Regions from separate parts of the Streptomyces sp. NPDC006510 genome, predicted to be linked through region 1. Evidence: riboswitches for the same ligand, from Rfam matches in the RefSeq annotation. Region 1 holds a riboswitch; the other holds the start of a gene.
What was found. Region 1 has a riboswitch for thiamine pyrophosphate ahead of thiO (glycine oxidase ThiO). Riboswitches for the same ligand answer to the same signal wherever they lie in the genome.
Positions count from the first base shown of each region.

Region 1 (7,154 bases):
CTGCGCGAGGGCCAGCTCGCGCGGCCTGCCGCCGGTCGCCGATCCGGTGTGCACCACGACGCCGAGGGCGCCGATCTCGCGGGCCCGGCGCAGCGAGTGGCGCAGCGACTCCACGGACTTCTCGACCGTTGCCCCGGTGTGCGATCCGAAGTTGATCAGATACGGGGCGTGGACGTACGCCGGTATGGATTCGGCGGCGCACTCGGCGCGGAACCGCTCGTCCTGGGCCGGGTTGCCGACCGGGGTCGCCCAGCCGCGCGGGTTGGCGACGAAGACCTGGACAGCCTCCGCCCCCATCTCGCGGGCGTAGGGGAGGCCGACCTTGGCGAGGCCGCCGGCCACCGGAACATGGCCGCCGACTGGGTTGCGCATGTGGATCTAGAGTCCCTTGGTCTTGATGGTGATGGTGCTGCCCTCGGGGGCCTGCTCGCCGCCGTCGACGGACTGGCTCGCGATGGTGTCGCTGAAGGACAGGAACGGGCGGTCGACCTTGACCGCGAAGCCCGCGTCCTCCAGTTCGCTCCTGGCCTCGTCGACGTCCTTGCCGGTGACGTCGGGGACGTCGATCATCCGCGGCCCGTCGGAGACCGTGAGTTCGATGGTGTCGCCCTCGGCGGCCTCGGTGCCCTCGCCCGGCGACTGCCGGGCGATGTCGCCCGCGTCCTCGGGGGAATTGACCCGGTGGGGCAGCACCTCGGCCTTCAGCCCCTCCTCCGCCAGCGCGGCGGTGGCGTCCTCGACGGACAGCCCGGTGACGTCGGGGACGTCCACCGGAGCACCCTTGCTGACGAAGAGGGCGACCGCCGAGTCCGGGTGCCGCTCGGTGCCCGCCACGGGGTCGGTACGGATCACATCGCCCCGTACCGTCTCCTCGCTGAACTCCTTGGTGACCATGCCGGGCACCAGGCCGGCATTCTTCAGCTCGTGCCTGGCGTCGGCGACCGAGAGGTCCTGGAGATCGGGCACCTTCACGATCTCGGGACCGCGCGAGACGACGAGCGTCACGGCGTCGTTGCCCCTGACGCGGGCGCCGGACTCCGGGTCGCTGCTGATGACCTTGCCGCGGTCCACGGTGTCGCTGTAGGCCCGCTTGACGCCCTTGAGCTCCAGACCCGCCTTCGAGAGCCGCTGCTCGGCGTTCTGCTGGGTCTGGCCGAGCAGCGGGGGGACCCGGGTGAACTGCCCGGAGTTGATGTACCAGACACCGGTGCCTATCCCCAGCGCCAGCAGCACGGCGACGACTGCGGCGATCACCGAGCGCCGCGGCCCGCGGCGGCGCCGGTCCTGCGCCGTGGTCCGCGGCGGCGCGGGCGGGGGCATCTCCAGCCTGCTGGTGTGGTGCGAGACGCCCTGGCCGACCGGGAGCAGCCGCGGGATCACGCTGGTGCGGTCCTCGGCGGCGTCGTGCACCTCGGCGGTGGCCTGCGGCGGTACGGCGTCCAGCTGGGCGTCGGTGAGGCCGGAGCGGGCCTCGCGGGTCTCGGCGAGCAGCGCCACCGCGTCGAACGGGCGGACCTCGGGGTCTCGGGCGGTGGCGCTCGCCACCAGGTCGTCGAGCTCGGCCGGGAGCCCCGGGACGGCGGCCGACGGCGGTGGGACTGCCTCGTTGAGATGCTGGTAGATGACCTGGGCGGGGGTGTCGCCGGCATGCGGCTTGGCCCCGGTCAGCATCTCGTACAGGACGACGCCGCAGGCGTACACATCGGTGCGGGTGTCCGCCGTGCCGGCCTCTATCTGCTCGGGGGCGAGATAGGAGACCGTGCCGAGAACGGACCCGGTGGTGTTGGTGACGGCGCCCACCGCCCGTACGAGCCCGAAGTCGGCGACCTTGACCCGGCCGTCGTCCCCTATCAGGACGTTCTCCGGCTTCATGTCGCGGTGCACGAAGCCCGCCCGGTGCGCGGCGCCGAGGGCGGCGAGGACCGGCTCCAGGATGTCCAGGGCGGCCCTCGGCTGCAGGGCGCCGCGATCGCGCAGCACGTCGCGCAGGGTGCAGCCCGCGACGTACTCCATCGCCAGGTAGACGTACTGCCCCTGGGCGCCCTGGTCGAAGACCGCGACCACATTGGGGTGCGCGAGCCGGGCCACGGACTTGGCCTCGCGGATGAAGCGCTCGACGAACGAGGCGTCGGTCGCCAGTGCCGGGTGCATCACCTTGAGGGCGAGCACCCGGTCGAGCCGGGTGTCCACGGCCCGGTAGACCGTGGCCATGCCGCCCACGGCGATGCGGGCATCGACGCGGTAGCGGCCGTCGAGCAGCTGCCCGACGAGAGGGTCCTGGAGGGTCGTATCCACGCAGGCGAGTCTACGAGCCGCCACGGACACGGCTCACGGGCCGGGGCGGTCCCGGGGCCGTACTGCAGCCGAGCCGTGACAGGGACACGTTCTTCACGCCGTACCGGCGGCTCGGAAGGCCGGGCGCTCCGGGTCCAGCACCGCACGCCCCTCCACCGGCGACGAGGCCTCGGCGAAGTGGCGGCGCGGAATCCGGCCGGCCCGGTACGCCAGCCGCCCGCCCTCCACCGCGTGGCGCATCGCCGCGGCCATCAGTTCGGGCTCCTGGGCCCGGGTCACGGCGGAAGCCAGCATCACCGCCGCGCAGCCCAGCTCCATCGCGAGCGCCGCATCGGAGGCGGTACCGGCGCCCGCGTCGAGGATCACCGGCACCCGGGCCTGCTCGACGATCAGCCGGAAGTTGTGCGGATTACGGATGCCGAGCCCGGAGCCGATGGGGGAGCCGAGCGGCATGACCGCCGCGCACCCCACGTCCTGGAGCCTGCGCGCCAGCACCGGGTCGTCATTGGTGTACGGCAGCACGGTGAAGCCGTCGTCGACCAGGATCTCCGCGGCGTCCAGCAGCTCGATCGGGTCGGGCAGCAGGGTCCGCTCGTCGGCCACCACCTCCAGCTTGATCCAGTCGGTGCCGAGCGCCTCGCGGGCCAGCCGGGCGGTCAGCACGGCCTCGCCCGCGGTGAAGCAGCCCGCCGTGTTCGGCAGCACGCGGATGGAGAGCCGTTCGAGGACGGAGAGCACCGAGCCCCGCACGGTCGGATCGAGGCGGCGCATCGCGACGGTGGTCAGCTCGGTGCCGGAAGCGGTCAGGGAGCGCTCCAGCACGTCGAGGCTGGGGGCGCCGCCGGTACCCATGATCAGCCGGGAGCCGAAGACGGTGTCGCCGAGGGTGAAGAGATCGTCCGACATGGTCAGCCTCCCTGGACGGCGGTCAGGACCTCGACGCGGTCACCGTCGAGGAGGGCGGTGGCGGACCACTGGCCGCGCGGTACGACGGTCTCGTTGACGGCGGCCGCGACGCCGGAGTGCGCGGCGGTCAGGGTGGCGACCAGGGCGTCCAGGGCGGTGCCCGCGGCGAGGACCCGGACCTCGCCGTTCACGGACACGGAGAGGGACGCCGGCACGGGGCGGGGTGCGGGCTCGGTCATGCGGGCTGCTCCTGACATACGGAGACGGCGGCGGAAGGGAAACGGTGCGGGGTGAAGGGGCGGGCCTGCTCGGGCAGCTCGCCGGTGGTGAGGAGCTCCGCCATGACGTCACCGGTGACGGGGGTGAGCAGCACCCCGTTGCGGTGGTGGCCGGTGGCGAGGTGGAGGCCGGGCAGGGCGGTGGGGCCGAGCAGCGGGGCGTTGTCGGGGGAGGCCGGGCGCAGGCCGGCCAGGGTCTCGGTGAGCGGCAGCTCGGTGATGCCGGGGACCAGCTCGTGGGCGTCCCGCAGCAGCTCGTAGACACCGCCCGCGGTGACCGTGGTGTCCCAGCCCATTTCCTCGCTGGTGGCGCCGATGACCAGTTCGCCGTTCTCACGCGGTACGAGATAGACATGGCTGCCCCGGACCACGGCCCGGACCGTCCGGCTCAGGAACGGCGCGTACCCGGCGGGCACGGTCAGCCGCAGCACCTGGCCCTTCACCGGCCGGACCGGCGGCACCACCTCGTCCGGCAGCCCCGGCAGCCGGCCGCTGAGGCTGCCCGCGGCGAGCACGACCTGGTCGGCCGCGAGCTCCGTGCCCCCGGCGAGCACCGCTCCGGCGGCCCGGTCGCCCACCACGCTCAGCCGCTCCACCCAGTCGCGGTGGAAGACCACCCCGGCCCGCTCGCAGGCGGTCAGCAGGGCGGCGGCCAGCCGGCGGGGATCGATCTGGTGGTCGCCGTCGACCCGCAGACCGCCCCGGACGCCCGGCGCGAGCATCGGCTCCAGACGGCGGCACTCACGGCCGGTGAGCCACTCCGACTCCAGGCCGGACCGCTGCTGCAGGGCGTGCAGGTCCCGCAGATGGGCGCGGTCGTCGGCGTCCAGCGCGACGGCCAGGGTGCCGCAGGCACGGAAGCCGGTCTCCTGCCCGCTCGTCGCCTCCAGCTCGGCGGCGAAGGCCGGATAGCGGGCGGCGGAGGCGACGTTGAGACCCAGCAGCAGCTGTTCGCCGTAGTGGAGTTCGGTGACGGCGGCCAGCATGCCGGCCGCCACTCGGGCGGCACCGCCACCCGGTTCGGGATCGGCGACCGCCGTGCGCAGTCCGCGCTGCGCGGCCCGCCAGGCGATCACCAGGCCGATGATCCCGCCCCCGATGACCAGGACATCGGATCCGTTTCCGTTCCGAGAAGAACGCATGGGCTTCCAGCCCCTCCCTTCGCCGGCATGACCCGGATCAGGTTCGTACGGTCGGAGGCCGCCCCAGCCTCCCTCTCAGCCCGGTGCGTCCGGGCTCCCGCGAGTGTTTTACGTTGGCCACCCTAAACCCCGTCCCCCCGGACCAGTAAGGGAGCAGCCACCGTGGCCCGTTCGCTCGACGGACTCGTCCTGGCACCGGTCGCCGACCAGGCGCCCGGCCAGGTCGGTACCCGTACCCGCTTCACGTACCACGAGGAAGACGGCCGGATCTGGGCCGATTACACGGGCGGCGACGTGGTGCGCGGCCATCTCGTCGGCACCCGGGCCGGCGACACCCTCGACTTCCGGTACGTCCAGCTGAAGCAGGACGGAACGACATCTTCCGGCCACTGTGTCTCCACCGTCGTCGACCTCGCGGACGGCCGGGTCCGGCTGGACGAGCGGTGGGAGTGGGAGTCGCAGGAGGGCAGTGGGACGAGCACCGTCGAGGAACTCGCCCTTTCCTGACGATCTGTCAGGTGCTTAAGGTGTACGGGTGAGCGATCAGCAGCAGTCAGAGCAGCCGGACCGGCGGGCAGGACGCCGCGTCGTCATCGTCGGCGCGGGCATGGCCGGGGTGCAGACCGCGGTGGCCCTGCGGGAGCAGGGCTTCACCGGCCCCGTCACCCTGCTCGGCGCCGAACCGCATCAGCCCTACGACCGGCCCCCGCTGTCCAAGGCGGTGCTGCTCGGCAAGGCCGAGGACTCCGCCTTCGACATCGACTTCGAGGCGCTGGAGATCGATCTGCGACTGGGGCGGGAAGTCACCGGTGTGCGGCCCGCGGCGCATGAGCTGGACACCGCGTCGGGCCCTGTCCCCTACGACGTCCTGGTGATCGCGACCGGTGCCGAACCCGTCGTCCTGCCCGGGGTCGAGGGGGTGCCCGGCGTCCATCTGCTGCGTACCCTCGACGACGCGGCACGACTGCGGCCGGTCCTCGACGAGCAGCACGGCGTCGTGGTCGTCGGCGCGGGCTGGATCGGTGCCGAGTTCGCCACCGCGGCCCGCGCCGCGGGCTGCGCGGTCACCGTCGTCGAGGCCGCCGACCGGCCGCTGGCCGGCGCGATGCCCGCGGAGGTCGCCGCCCCGATGGCCGCCTGGTACGCGCAGAGCGGCGCCGAACTCCTCACCGGGGCCCGGGTCGCCCGCGTCGAGCCGGGCCGGGTGATCCTCGCCGACGGCCGTACGCTCCCGGCCGGAGCGGTCGTCGTCGGAATCGGCGCCCGGCCCGCCACCGGCTGGCTGGCCGGCTCCGGCATCGCACTCGGCCCCGACGGATCGGTGACCGCCGACGAGGCGCTGCGCACCTCGCAGCCCGATGTGTACGCGGTCGGCGACTGCGCCTCGTTCCCCTCCGCCCGGTACGGCGAGCGCCTGCTCGTCCACCACTGGGACAACGCGCTCCAGGGCCCGCGCACCGCCGCCGCCAACATCATCGGGGCAGCCGCCGGTGACGGCCCGGCGCCGATGACGTACGACCCCGTTCCGTACTTCTGGTCCGAGCAGTTCGACCGGTTCGTGCAGTACGCGGGCCACCACGGGAGCGCCGACACCCTGCTGTGGCGCGGCGATCCGGCGGACCCCGCCTGGTCGGTGTGCTGGCTGCGCGACGGCGTGCTGGTCGCGGTTCTCGCCGTCGGCCGTCCGCGCGATCTGGCGCAGGGGCGCAAGCTCATCGAGGCGGGGGCGCGGCTCGATCCGACGCGGGCCGCCGATCCCTCCGTACCGCTGAAGTCGGCGATCCGTCAGTAGCGTGCCGCAGGGCGCACGGGGGTGTCCGGTATGCGGGCAACCCCTTGGGCGGCGACCGAGATTGGTGCACTGTGCATCTTTTGGATCCCTGATTCCGGATCACCGACTCGTTTTCCGAAGGAAGTACATGCCCCGACACAGATGGGTCCGCGCCCTGCGCCGGATCTCCGTGGTCTCGGCCTCGATCGCCCTGGCCGGCGGCGCGTTCGCCGTCCCGGCGAACGCGGGCAGTGCCCCGAAGCCCGGATCCAACCCGGCCGTCGACTACCAGGACCCGGTCGACGCGCTGCCGCCGGTCTCCCGGCCCGACACCGAACACTGCGCCGTGACGGCCGTCGAGCACGACTTCGGCAACACCCTCGGCGGGCCGCCGTACACCACCACGCTCACCCCGCCGGACAAGTGCGCGGGCCCCTGGAGCAAGGTCGTTCTCGACTGGTCGGCCAGTGTGAAGGGGCGTCAGTACGACCGTCTCGCAGGGGTGTTCGTCGGCGGCGCGGAGATCTTCCGCACCAGCACCGCCGAGCCCGACGAGGACGGCATCAGCTGGCACGTCGCCAAGGACGTCACCGAATTCGCGCCGCTCCTCAAGGACCCGCAGAAGCTCCAGCTGGACCTCGGCAACGTTGTCAACGACACCTACACCGGTGTGTACAAGGTCAAGCTGACGATCACGTACTACCGGGCCGACAAGCGCCACCCGGCCGCGCGAACGGCCGACCGGATCGTCCCCCTCGGCGA
Region 1 covers NZ_JBEXPH010000017.1:12,984-20,137, reverse strand. The annotation lists gene ABZY11_RS08270 (deoxyribonuclease IV) at 1-372, opposite strand, end outside; gene pknB (Stk1 family PASTA domain-containing Ser/Thr kinase) at 379-2,295, opposite strand; gene ABZY11_RS08260 (thiazole synthase) at 2,389-3,201, opposite strand; gene thiS (sulfur carrier protein ThiS) at 3,204-3,440, opposite strand; gene thiO (glycine oxidase ThiO) at 3,437-4,621, opposite strand; TPP riboswitch at 4,619-4,732, opposite strand; gene ABZY11_RS08245 (hypothetical protein) at 4,784-5,128, shown strand; gene ABZY11_RS08240 (FAD-dependent oxidoreductase) at 5,229-6,413, shown strand; gene ABZY11_RS08235 (peptide-N4-asparagine amidase) at 6,541-7,154, shown strand, end outside.

Region 2 (7,154 bases), on a different contig from region 1:
TCGTGATCCTGGTCGGCGGGCTCATCTTCGTCGTACGCAAGTTCATGTCGTCGTCCTCCTCGCGCGGCGACTGGTAGGACGATCGGAAGCCGGCCGGGGCGTTAGCCCAGCTGAGCTAAGCGAGAGACGAAACGATGTCCCTCGCGGACCCGGCCATTAAAGTGGCAGTTTGCTGCCACCACCTGGGAATTAACGGTCCGTCACCACACTGACCAGTGGTTTGTACGGCGTTCGGCATCCGGAGCCCAGCCGTGCGGCAGTCCGTGGGGGCGGCCCCCACAGGCGGGCTGACCACCCGTCACCATGCCTGGGGGTGACTGTTGACCACGGCATCGAGCACTGCTGCCCCGACGCTGATCGGTTCGGTGCAGCGAGCGCTGAGGCTGCTGGAAGCCGTGGTGACCCATCGCGACGGGGCGCCCGCCAAACAACTCGCCAGGGAAGCGGGCCTTCCTCTTCCCACGGCCTACCATCTGCTGCGCACCCTGACGCATGAGGGCTATCTGCGCCGGGAGAACGGCGTCTTCCGCATCGGGGTCGCGGCTGAACGCCTGGTCGGCGAAGGGGCGCTGCAGAATCGGCGCGGCGGAATGGCCGAGTCGCTGAGCCGCTGGCGCGACATCATCGGTGCACCGGTGTACTGCGCCGTCTACCGCGAGGGCGAGATCGAACTCGTCGCGGTCGCCGACACCCCCGCCAACCCCGCCGTCGACGAGTGGGCATCCTTCCGGGAGACCGGGCATGCCCACGCGATCGGCCAGTGTCTGCTGAGCCAGCTCGACGAGAAGGCCCGCGAGGACCACCTGGACCGTCACCCTGTGCGTCCGCTGACCCGCTACTCGGTGAGGGACCGTGCGGCGTTCCTTGAGCGACTGCGGTCGCTGGAACGGATGGAACCCGTCATCGAACGACAGGAATACGCCCTGGGCACGGTCTGCGCGGCCATCCCGATCACAGCGGGATTCACGGCCGCCGCGATGGCCATTTCGGTACCCCTGGAGCAGGAAAGCCGGTTGCTTCCCGCAGTCGAACAACTACGTGGCGAAGTGGCCAACCTCTTGCGTTCGTTCGTGTTCTCTATCAGTATCTGAAAAATCACTCCTTGTGATCTGCTATCGCATGCACCACGATGGCGTCAATAGGGCCACGGGGGATCATTCCTGGCCAGATTCATCTACTGCGGGGTTGAACGATGCGCGAGTCGGTTCAAGCTGAGGTCATGATGAGCTTCCTCGTTTCCGAGGAGCTCTCTTTCCGGATCCCGGTGGAGCTCCGGTACGAGGTCTGCGATCCGTATGCGATCCGGATGACCTTCCATCTGCCCGGTGACGCCCCCGTCACCTGGGCATTCGGCCGTGAGCTGCTGCTCGACGGCCTCAACAGCCCCAGTGGCGACGGCGATGTGCACATCGGTCCCACTGAGCCCGAGGGGCTGTCCGACGTACATATCCGGCTCCAGGTCGGTGAGGACCGGGCTCTCTTCAGGGCCGGTACGGCACCGCTTGTGGCATTTCTCGACCGGACCGACAAGCTTGTGCCGCTCGGACAGGAGTGCACGCTGGGTGACTTCGAGGGCAACCTGGAAGAGGCCCTGGGCCGGATCCTCGCCGAGGAACAGAACGCAGGCTGAGAAGAACGGCGCCGCCGACCGGCTCACCGGTCGAACACGGTACCTGCCGAATGGGTGAATTATTCACCTGACGGGGACGTTCAAGGCTTAGCTCTACGACGACGGCCTTTCCCGGCCCGTACGGGTGCCGAAGCTCCGGCTTCCGCGCCGAGCCCTGTGCGGTCCGCGGAGACGACCAGCGCAGCGAGCACCGTCGTCACCGGCACCGAGGCGACCAGTCCGATCGAGCCGACCAGCGTTCGTACGATCTCCTCAGCCACCAGCTCGCTGTTGGCCACCGTCCCCACACTGCTCTGCGCGATGGAGAACAGCAGCAGCAACGGCAGTGCGGCGCCCGCATAGGCGAGCACCAGCGTATTGACGACCGAGGCGATGTGGTCGCGCCCGATCCTGATTCCTGCCCGGTAGAGACCCCGCGCACCCATCGCCGGGTTCGCCTGGTGCAGTTCCCAGACCGCCGATGTCTGGGTCACGGTCACATCGTCGAGGACTCCGAGCGAACCGATGATGACACCGGCCAGCAGCAGACCGCTCATGTCGATGTGCGGGTACAGACCGTGGATGAGGCCGGTGTTGTCGTCGGTGTTGCCGGTCAGGCTCGCCCAGCCGATGAAGAGCGATCCGAGCAGCCCGATCAGCAGCAGCGAGATCAGCGTGCCGATCACCGCGACCGAGGTGCGGGCGGTCAGGCCGTGGCACATGTAGAGCGCGATCAGCATGATCGCGCTGGCCCCGACCACCGCGACGAGCAGCGGATTCGAGCCCTGGAGAATGGCCGGGAGGATGAACAGGGTCAGCACGGCGAACGACACGGCGAGCGCGACCAGTGCCATCACCCCGCGCATGCGGCCCACCGCGACCACGGCCAGGGCGAAGATCCCGGCCAGCAGAGTCATCGGGAATTTCCGGTTCACATCCGTCACCGAGTACTGCAGATCACGGGGCGCGTCGGGGGCGTACGACACGACCACGCTCTGACCGTCGCGCAACTGACGCGGTGCGTCGGGCTGGACGATCTCGACGAAGGTCCGGCCCTTGTCGTGACCGGTCGCCACCTCGATCGTGGCCCTCTTGCACAGTCCCCGTTCGCTTCCCGACGGTGATGTGGTGGCCCCGTCGACGGGCATCTGAACCGCGTTCACGTCCTTGCAGTCCACCTTGTCGATACTCACCACCTTTCCCTGCTGGGTCTGCCGGTCGAATCCGACGCCGGTCCGCTCGTGCGGCGGCGCACCGCCCGGCCAGAGAGCCACCAGACCGACGAGAACGGCGGTGGCGAACGGGATCAGTACGGCCGCGATGACCTTGCGCAGATGTCTGGAGACGGGCGCGGCGGGGCCATGGCTGTGCGAGTGGCCGTGCTGATGGCCCTGCGGTTCGAGGTCGATCTGGGGGGACGTCACCGGCCGATCATCGCAAGAAGAGACGGGCCCTCTGTTCAGTACGCCGGACGGGGCGCTAGCGTGGAGGGACCTTTGCACACGCGGGAGCTCGGAGCACCGGGCTGAGAGGGCGCTGAAATCCGTACATCCGTACGGGACGGGCTGCGCCGACCGCCGAACCTGTTACCGGGTAATGCCGGCGTAGGGAGTAGGTCTCATGACCACAGCGGACGCACGCACGCCTGCCTCGAACCAGAGCGACGAGGCCGGGAAGTCCATCGGCTGGCACAAGGGGTACGTCCAGGGCTCGCGCCCGGACCTCCGGGTGCCGGTCCGTCAGGTGCACCTCACCAACGGCAAGGACGTGACGCTGTACGACACGTCGGGGCCGTACACCGATCCCACCGTCGAGACCGATGTCCGCCGCGGGCTCGCACCGCTGCGGGAGAACTGGATCGTGGCCCGCGGCGACACCGAGGAGTACCCGGGCCGCCCCGCCCGCCCCGAGGACGACGGGCTCAAGCACACCTCGCCGCGAATGGGGTCTCCCCTGCTTGAGCGAAGCCGAGAGCTCGGGGAAGGGCTGCGCAACCTCGACGCGGTCTTCCCCGGCCGCCCGCGACTGCCGCGCCGCAGCCGGGACGGGCAGCCGGTGACCCAGCTCGCGTACGCCCGCCGGGGCGAGGTCACCCCGGAGATGGAGTACGTGGCGATCCGGGAGAACGCCGAGCCCGAGGTGGTGCGCGAGGAGATCGCGGCCGGCCGGGCCGTGCTGCCGGCCAATGTCAACCACCCCGAGATCGAGCCGATGATCATCGGCAAGCGGTTCCTGGTGAAGGTCAATGCCAACATCGGCAACTCCGCGGTGACGTCCTCCATCGAGGAGGAGGTGGAGAAGATGACGTGGGCGACGCGCTGGGGCGCCGACACCGTCATGGATCTGTCCACCGGCCGCAACATTCACACCACCCGTGAGTGGGTTCTGCGCAACTCCCCCGTGCCCATCGGCACCGTTCCGCTCTACCAGGCCCTCGAAAAGGTCGACGGCCGGGCGGAGGAGCTGACCTGGGAGATCTACAAGGACACCGTCATCGAGCAGGCCGAGCAGGGCGTCGACTACATGACGGTCCACGCCGGCGTGCGCCTGCCGTACGTACCGCTGACCGCCCGCCGCAAGACCGGCATCGTCTCCCGCGGCGGCTCGATCATGGCGGCGTGGTGCCTCGCGCACCACAAGGAGTCGTTCCTGTACGAGCACTTCGAGGAGCTCTGCGAGATCCTCGCGAGCTACGACGTGACGTACTCGCTGGGCGACGGGCTGCGTCCCGGCTCGATCGCCGACGCCAACGACGAGGCGCAGTTCGCCGAACTGCGCACGCTCGGCGAGCTGAACACGGTCGCCAAGCGGTTCGGCGTCCAGACCATGATCGAGGGCCCGGGCCATGTCCCGATGCACAAGATCAAGGAGAACATCGACCTCCAGCAGGAGATCTGCGAGGAGGCACCGTTCTACACGCTCGGCCCGCTGACCACCGATGTCGCCCCGGCGTACGACCACATCACCTCGGGCATCGGCGCGGCGATGATCGCGTGGTGGGGGACGGCGATGCTCTGTTACGTCACGCCGAAGGAGCACCTCGGCCTGCCCAACCGGGACGATGTGAAGACCGGCGTCATCACCTACAAGATCGCGGCGCATGCGGCGGACCTCGCCAAGGGGCACCCCGGGGCGCAGGACTGGGACGACGCGCTCTCCGACGCCCGGTTCGAGTTCCGCTGGGAGGACCAGTTCAATCTGGCTCTCGACCCGGACACCGCACGGGAGTTCCACGACGAGACGCTGCCGGCCGAGCCGGCGAAGACGGCGCACTTCTGCTCGATGTGCGGTCCGAAGTTCTGCTCGATGAAGATCTCCCAGGACATCCGGCGCGAGCACGGCGGATCGCAGTCGGAGATCGAGGCGGGCATGGCGGAGAAGTCCAAGGAGTTCGCGGCGGCCGGCAACCGGGTCTATCTGCCGATCGCGGACTGACCCGGGACACGGCGTCGCCCCGGGGCTCCGGCTTCCGGGGCGACGTCGCGCTCGAAGGCCCGCGCTCGAAGTTGCAGGGCTCGGAGTTCAGGTTTCGTGGGTGATCAGGCGTACGGCCGGAGCCGAGACCACCTGGGTGTACGGGACGTCGGGGAGCCGGATGACCGACACCGGCAGTTCCGCGTACCGGGACGCCGCCGAACACAAGGAGCGGGGCACGGCGTACGTCGCGGGCCTGCTCGCCGAGAGCGGCCGGCACGAGGACACCGAGGCACTCGCACGACGGCTCGTGCTGCTGATGGACGGGGCGATCGTCACGGCACCCAGGGAACGTACGACGGCTCCGGCCGCGGAGGCGCGCGTGATCTCGGCAGCCATGCTCGGCGAGGCGGCCCGCCCCCGAACTCGTTCGAACCCAACCCAACCCAACCCGCCCCGAACCGAATCCGGCCCGGCCCGGCCCGGCCCGGGTCTCGTAGGACCCGGTCAGTCCGGTTCGTGTTCGGGGCCGCCGAAGTCGGGACTGGTGAAGTCCGGACTGGTGAACGTCGGGCGGGGGCCCGCCGCCGGGCCGCCGTCCGGGCTGGAGAAGTCCGGCGGGCTGTAGCCGACCTTCGGGATGCGGTTCGCCGAGCGGACCGGCGTGCGTGAGGCGGGGCCGGCGGCGGGATCGGCGAGCGCGTCCCGCAGGAACGGCAGGATGCCGCGCTCCAGCAGGGCGTGGCGCCACGCCTCTCTGGCCCGTGCCACATCCTCCGGCAACTCGTCCTCGGCGTCCTCGGCGGGCTGCGACGTCGATCCGTTGCGCAGTGCCGTGATGAGCAGCCCGACGGCGGCGGCCAGGATCGCGGCGGCCGTGACCGCCGCGAAGAACCAGCCCGCGGAGACCATGGTGGACGCGAAGGACGGTGGTGGGTCGAGCAGCCTCAGCAGATAGCCGGCCAGCAGGAATATGAACGCGGCGGTTCCGGCCAGCACCGGCGCCAGGACCGTGACGACGGCTCCTATGCCCGCGCCCGACTGGTTCGTCCGGCTCGCGCCGGAGACCGGGCCCACATCCTCGTCCTCGCCCTCGGCCGGTCTGCGCAGTTCCTCGCGGGCCCGCACGTAGTGCTCGTACTCGGTGGCGGCCGTCGCGGTGATCAGCTCCGTGGCGTCCAGCGCCATGGTGCGCAGCTGCACGGCGTTGAGCCGTTCGCCGACCGCGGCCAGATCCGGTCGTTCATGGGCATGACGCAGTGCGTCGTCGAGGATCCGCTCGAACTCGGGTCGGTCCTCGGCCAGCAGGTGCGGAGCGCTGTTCATGTGCATCCCCCGATGCTCCGTCGGGCCTGAGTGCCCGTTGGGAACGGGCAGTTGGGCGGAAACGGAGGAGAGCCTGCTACTGATACGCCGATGGTAGAGCGCCCACGGCACGGGGTGACAGGGGGTTTCCGTAAATAGGCCCAGTGGTCGGCGTGGTCAGGTCGTGGGAGCGTCTTCCCAGAAGAACGTCAGTCATGCAGAGGCAGTTGGACGACCAGTAGCTTTCCGGCCATGGTCACTCCGCCGTCCATGGCGATGGCGAGCCCGTCCGCGTACACGTGCGGACCTTCGACCACGGGGCCGGAGCCGTCCTCGCCGTCCTCCGAACCGACCTCTCCGAGGAGGTACGGAATGGGGCTGTGACCATGGACGATGCGCTGTCCGCCGTAGGCCGACATCAGCTCCCGGACCGCCTGTGGACCCGACTCGTCGCGGAAGGCGAACCGCTTGGTGAGCTTGCGGAAGAGGTCCCAGCACTCATCGGCGTCGTTACGCGTGAGGATGGCGTGCACGGTGTCGTTGACGTCCTCGATGGTGGTGCCGTATTCGAGGTATGCCGTCGTGTCGGAGTGCATCAGCAGATGCCCGTCCTCCTCGACGATCGCGTCGAGCCGGGACATCCACTGGAGGTGGACGTCCTGAAGCCGCTCCATGTCGTTCTTCTGGCCGCCGTTGAGCAGCCAGGCCGCCTGGAAGGTGGCGGTGCCCGCGCCGGAGTTGACCGGGGTGTCGCTGAACCGCTTGGCGCCGAGGAGCAGCAGTTCGTGATTGCCCATCAGGGCCTTGCAGTAGCCGCCGGCGGCCG
Region 2 covers NZ_JBEXPH010000006.1:45,795-52,948, reverse strand. The annotation lists gene ABZY11_RS03715 (DUF5326 family protein) at 1-77, shown strand, start outside; gene ABZY11_RS03710 (helix-turn-helix domain-containing protein) at 321-1,091, shown strand; gene ABZY11_RS03705 (SsgA family sporulation/cell division regulator) at 1,193-1,630, shown strand; gene ABZY11_RS03700 (YibE/F family protein) at 1,711-3,033, opposite strand; TPP riboswitch at 3,104-3,237, shown strand; gene thiC (phosphomethylpyrimidine synthase ThiC) at 3,230-5,044, shown strand; gene ABZY11_RS03690 (hypothetical protein) at 5,132-5,422, opposite strand; gene ABZY11_RS03685 (hypothetical protein) at 5,531-6,355, opposite strand; gene ABZY11_RS03680 (metallophosphoesterase) at 6,538-7,154, opposite strand, start outside.
Region 2: linked by a shared signal. The riboswitch ahead of thiC (phosphomethylpyrimidine synthase ThiC) and the one ahead of thiO (glycine oxidase ThiO) in region 1 are both predicted to bind thiamine pyrophosphate.